Regions from separate parts of the Providencia zhijiangensis genome, predicted to be linked through region 1. Evidence: riboswitches for the same ligand, from Rfam matches in the RefSeq annotation. Region 1 holds a riboswitch; the other holds the start of a gene.
The links. A riboswitch is a leader RNA that binds a small molecule or an ion and turns the genes downstream of it on or off. The one in region 1 is predicted to bind thiamine pyrophosphate.
Positions count from the first base shown of each region.

Region 2: linked by a shared signal. The riboswitch ahead of thiC (phosphomethylpyrimidine synthase ThiC) and the one ahead of thiB (thiamine ABC transporter substrate binding subunit) in region 1 are both predicted to bind thiamine pyrophosphate.

Region 1 covers NZ_CP135990.1:3,048,198-3,051,345, reverse strand. The annotation lists gene thiP (thiamine/thiamine pyrophosphate ABC transporter permease ThiP) at 1-559, opposite strand, end outside; gene thiB (thiamine ABC transporter substrate binding subunit) at 535-1,539, opposite strand; TPP riboswitch at 1,601-1,692, opposite strand; gene rppH (RNA pyrophosphohydrolase) at 1,806-2,339, shown strand; gene ptsP (phosphoenolpyruvate--protein phosphotransferase) at 2,344-3,148, shown strand, end outside.
Region 2 covers NZ_CP135990.1:355,139-358,286, forward strand. The annotation lists gene thiC (phosphomethylpyrimidine synthase ThiC) at 1-1,829, opposite strand, end outside; TPP riboswitch at 1,977-2,089, opposite strand; gene QS795_RS01615 (HAD family hydrolase) at 2,411-3,088, opposite strand; gene QS795_RS01620 (ABC transporter ATP-binding protein) at 3,121-3,148, opposite strand, start outside.

The sequences.
Region 1 (3,148 bases):
GAATGGTAAATTGTTGCCACTCATTGAACCCTAATTGAGCGGCACTTTGCCGTTGTTCAATCGCAATATTTTCAAGGGATTGAAGTAACATGCGGGTGGCGAGCGGCATATTGAAAAAGATATGTGCTAATAAAATGCCACGCAGACCATAAGGGGAAAACTGATAGTCAACACCGAGCCATAGGCACAACTTTGCTAGCCATCCGGTTTGCCCATATACCGACAAAATACCGAAAACAGCGACGAGAACTGGCAAGACTAAGGTCATTGCACACAAGCGGAGCAATAGCGTTCTTCCCCAGAATCGTCGGCGATACAGAGCTCTTGCAAGAAAAATAGCGGGAATAATGGAAAAAATCGCGGAAAGTAATGCCTGCCAAAACGTAAAACCGATGACATGCCATAAATAATCGTCGTCGATTATCTCGCTGAGGGAAATTTCAGGTGCGAAAAACCACAGAGCCCCAAAAGCGAGAAGGGCAACGACGATTAAAAGACCGGAGGCTATTACCCCCGGTAATAAGGTTAAATTGATTAACGACTGACGGCGGTTTGCCATAAACGCGTCCACGTTTGACGTTCTTTAGCCACTTCCGCCGCACTAAATTGCAGAGATTTAGCAGGTAGTGGTAGCACGTTATACACTTCAGGCAACGGCATATCGATAACCGGATACATCCAGTTAGTAGTTGGTAATGTGCCTTGGAATTCAGGAGTTAACATAAACTGTAAGAACTGTTTTGCCAGCTCTGGCTGCGGGCTGTGTTTCAATCTTGCCGCCACTTCGACTTGCATATAATGCCCTTCATCGAACAGCGCCGCTGCGTAGTTGTCTTTCTTATCATTTAAAATTTGGTAACCCGGCGAAGAGGTGTAGCTCAGGACAAAATCTCCTTCACCTTTTAAGAACAGCCCATAGGATTCACTCCAACCTTTGGTCACGGTCAGTGTTTTGGCTGCCATTTTTTTCCATGCATCAGCTGATTTATCGCCGTAGATTTTCTCAATCCACAACATCAACCCTAAACCAGGGGTGCTGGTGCGTGGATCTTGGTAAATGATTTTCCAATTATTTTTGCTATCAAGCAGTTCGTCCATACTTTTTGGCGGTTGCTTGATTTTATTTGTGTCATAGATAAAGGCGAAATAACCATAATCATAAGGAATGAATGTTTTGCTTGTCCATTCGATAGGTAATTTAAGCGCATCCGTTTTGATATCTGCAGGGGCAAATAAGCCGGTTTTTTCTGCGGAGTCGAGTAAGTTGTTATCTAACCCTAAGATAATGTCGGCTTTGCTTTTTTCCCCCTCCATACGTAGGCGATTCAGTAGTGCAACACCATCCCCTAGAGAAACCAGTTTTAACTCACATTCGCATTGTGCTTCGAAATTCTTTTTGATTTGCGGGCCTGGGCCCCATTCCGCAGCAAAGGAATCATAGGTATACACCGTCAACGTTGGTTTTTCGGCAGAGGCGAATGCAGCGAAACTTAAGGTGGTTAAAGCAATGAGTGAGGTAAAGAGTTTATTTTTAGTCATTTTAATTCCTGCGTAAATCATAAAAAAACACAGGATTTGAGGAGGGACCGATACAATAATTTGTAGGCGGTAGCTCAAATCCCTACGCCGGTATTAGCCGGATCAGGTTCTACGGGTTATTTCTCAGCCCAAATGGCACCCCGTTGAGACGCAGACTATTGTAATTACTTCAGACATATCTGCAAACTGTATTGATATAGGTTTACCAGTTTGGGTATGTGTGAAACAATTAGGCATCTTTCAAATTTGGTTATTGAGGTAGTCTAGTGATCGATGATGATGGCTACCGCCCGAATGTAGGAATTGTAATTTGTAATCGGCAAGGTCAAGTCTTATGGGCTCGCCGTTATGGTCAGCATTCTTGGCAATTTCCTCAAGGTGGGATTAACCCGGGGGAATCGCCAGAACAAGCGATGTATCGTGAGTTATACGAGGAAGTCGGACTACAGCGTAAAGATGTAAGGTTACTTGCATCTACCCGTAATTGGTTACGCTACAAATTACCTAAGCGTTTGGTGCGTTGGGATACAAAACCTGTTTGTATTGGACAGAAACAACGTTGGTTTTTACTTCAACTCCAATGTAATGACGCCGATATAAACGTGCAGCGCAGTAAATCGCCAGAATTTGACGGCTGGCGGTGGGTCAGTTATTGGTATCCTGTTAGGCAAGTGGTCTCTTTTAAGCGCGAAGTTTATCGCCGTGTGATGAAGGAATTCGCTCCCGTAGTTATGCCTTTGCAGGAACAGAAATTACCACAACGACCTGTTTTTAATAATCGTAGGCGCGGAGTTAAGTAAGCCTATGTTGACGCGTTTACGTGACATTGTCGAAAAGGTCGCGATGGCGACCAGTCTCACTCAAGCTCTTGAAGTTTTGGTCAACGAGACGTGCAAAGCGATGCGCACTGATGTGTGCTCGATTTACTTAGCCGATCATCCTCGCCAATGTTATTACCTAATGGCAACCCGCGGGCTGAAAAAGCCTAGCGGGATTGCTATTCGTTTAGGATTCGATGAAGGGGTTGTTGGCGCTGTCGGTCGGCAATCGGAAATGTTGAACCTTGCCGATATTCGCGAACACCCGCAATTCAAATATCTTCCCCAACTCAAAGAAGAGCAGCTCAAAGCCTTTCTCGGCGTGCCTGTCGTTTATCGACGCCAATTGCTGGGCGTACTGGTGGTTCAACAGCGAGAAAAACGGTTATTCAGCGAAACTGAAGAGTCCTTTATGGTCACGCTATCGATGCAGTTAGCGGTGATATTATCCCAAGCGCAAACAAAAGGTATTTTCGGGCAATATCGCCAAAACCGTCTCAAAGCTATTCCTGTTTCTCAAGGAATTTCGATGGCTTATGGCTGGCAAGATACCTCTCAACCTTCTTTAGACAATGTGTATCAAGCGACCACATTAAATATTGATGAAGAGCGTCAACGCTTGGTGATAGCGCTGGAAAGTGCGGCAGCAGAATTTCGTCGTATTAGTAAGCGGTTTATGGCGAGTTCATCGAAAGAAAGCGCGGCTATTTTCGACCTATATAACCACTTACTTAATGATCCCCAACTGAAAAAGCGGTTATTTACGGCGATCAATCAAGGCGCGGTGGCTG
Region 2 (3,148 bases), 1.1 Mb from region 1:
ATTTTCATGGAGCAGAATTTTGGTCCACACATAGAGCAGAAGTGGGCGATTTTCCCTGACGCTTGCGGCAAGGTTTCATCGTGATATTTACGAGCGGTTTCAGGGTCTAGGGCGAGGTTAAACTGGTCTTCCCAACGGAACTCAAAACGCGCTTTGGACATAGCATTATCACGAATCTGCGCCCCTGGATGACCTTTCGCGAGATCAGCGGCGTGGGCAGCGATCTTGTAGGTAATCAGCCCCTGTTTGACATCTTCTTTGTTCGGTAAACCAAGATGCTCTTTTGGCGTCACGTAGCACAGCATTGCACAGCCAAACCAGCCAATCATCGCCGCGCCAATGCCGGAAGTGAAATGGTCATAACCCGGTGCGATATCGGTGGTTAGGGGGCCTAAGGTATAGAATGGGGCTTCGTGGCAGTGCTCTAGCTCTTCGGTCATATTGCGACGGATCATCTGCATCGGAACATGTCCCGGGCCTTCAATCATCACCTGCACATCGTATTCCCACGCAATTTTGGTCAGCTCGCCTAATGTATGTAACTCTGAGAATTGTGCTTCATCGTTGGCATCTTGCACAGAACCCGGACGTAACCCATCTCCAAGAGACAGCGATACATCATAAGCGGCGCAAATTTCGCAAATTTCACGGAAATGCTCATACAGGAAGTTTTCTTGATGGTGGGATAAACACCATTTCGCCATGATAGAGCCACCGCGAGAGACAATGCCAGTCAGGCGCTTCGCCGTCATTGGCACATAGCGCAGTAAAACGCCGGCATGGATAGTGAAGTAATCCACCCCTTGCTCGGCTTGTTCCAGCAGGGTGTCGCGGAACATTTCCCAAGTGAGATTTTCAGCAACACCGTTCACTTTTTCGAGCGCTTGGTAGATAGGCACGGTACCAATTGGCACTGGGCTATTACGTAAAATCCATTCGCGGGTTTCGTGAATATAGCGACCGGTGGATAAATCCATCACCGTATCTGCGCCCCAGCGAGTAGACCAAATCAGTTTTTCCACCTCTTCCTCGATGGATGAAGTCACCGAGGAGTTACCGATATTGGCATTCACTTTCACTAAGAAATTGCGCCCGATAATCATCGGTTCAGATTCAGGGTGGTTAATATTGGCAGGAATAATTGCACGACCGGCAGCCACTTCTTGGCGTACAAATTCAGGGGTAATATTTTCTGGCAAAATAGCGCCGAAGCTTTGCCCCGGATGCTGCTGTCTTAACACTTCGCTGCGAATACGTTCACGGCCCATATTTTCACGGATAGCGATAAATTCCATTTCAGGAGTCACAATGCCTTGGCGAGCATAGTGCAACTGAGTGACACATTTGCCTGTTTGCGCTTTTAGTGGTGCAGGACGATGATTAAAACGTAAGTGATCTAAGCCCGCATCCGCTAAGCGCTGCTGGGTAAAGTCAGAGCTGAGATTCTCGACGGCAATCGTATCAGTGCGTTCATTGATCCACGGCGCACGGATTTTTTTCAATCCTTTGTGAACATTGAGTTCAGAAGCCGGATCGCCATAAGGGCCAGAGGTATCATAGACGGGGACAGCTTCGTTATCTTCAAACTTGGGATTATCTTTGTCACCGCCGATAAGTGTCGGGGAGAGCTGAATTTCGCGCATGGGAACTTGGATATCGTTCCGTGAGCCTCGCAGGTAAATACGCTCAGAGTTAGGGAATGAAACACCGGAAAGGGTATTGATAAAGTCTTCTGCGGCGTCACGTTGCTCTTTTCGTGTGCGTGCAGGCGCAGCTTTAGGGGAAATATCGGTACTCGGTATAACTGAATTATTAGCATTATTGGACATAGCAATTTCCTGACATCGTCACAGGCTATACGGCGTAAAACGCCAATAGCGGGTTTATCGAAAGAAAGTTGCTTGTCTGGAGTTCGGAGGAGTAATGGTAAGGCGTTGCGGCTAGTTTTTCGCCAAATAAATGAGCGAAAATTGCGCTGAATGATTACTCTTGTTCCCTTCGCGGGTATTAACCCGATCAGGTTCCGCGGATCCCGAATTAACGGTCTCAGCCTGATGTTTGCACATGCTAGGCACTCCGACAAGATTCTTCAGTATAAAGTTTCCCCGTCATTCTTCAAGCGATAAGTGCGTTGGCTTCTCTCGGCTACCCTAGTTACATACTTGTGTATGCTCCTAGGGATATCCTCGCTTGCCACCTTCTTCTCACTCGAATAATTTAGGGGAAATCAGTGTATTGGGTAAAAATCCAAAACCTAGAAATTAAAAGTTAAAACTAGGTTGGGGATTAGTTTGCCGCCTTCCTCTAGCACGAATAATTTAGAGGAACCTTTGAAAGGCAGTTAGTTAAAAACCTAAAAATCCAAAACCTAGAAATTAAAAGTTAAAACTAGGTTGGCTAAATATGGGTTTTACAAACTCCACGAATATTGCGGCCAGTGATTTTCGTTGGCGGCTTGGAGCAGGCGCGGGTCACCGTTGACGATAAACGTCTCATCGGCGAAATGACACATTGGTAGGTCATTGGCGGAATCGGTGTAGAAATAAATATACGCATCGGTGATGGGCTGGTGGGAAATCCACTGAGTTAAACGCTTAACTTTGCCCTCTTTGAAGGTCGGGATGCCATCGACTTCGGTGGTGTAACAGCCATTTGAACGCTTAATATCAATACCCATCGTGACATCGGCGCCAAGGCGATCCGCTACCTTCTTCACGATAAAGGTAACCGTTGCGGAGATCACAATGATCGGGATCCCTTGAGATCGATATGAGGCGACGGTGCTTAATGCGTTAGGGTAAATGCGCGGAATAATAATGGTATCCACAAAATCATCTAACCACTCATCGACTTGCTCTGTCTTGATGCCATCAAGGGTCTGCAAACTAAACTTTAAGTAAGTCACCATATCCAAATTGCCCGCGTTGTATTGTGCCATCATCTCTTTATCGGCTTCGACAAAACGCGGGTCGGTAATGATTTTCTTATCCCATAAATATTGCGTCCAAAGTACGCTGCTATCGCCACGGATCAGGGTGTCATCGAGATCAAAAATCGCTAATTTGGTTTGTGTAGATGGGTTTTGCATGGGGTTCCTTTCACTGACTAGCTTATCGTTGACTAGCTTAGAGCTCGAATTTCATTTTTA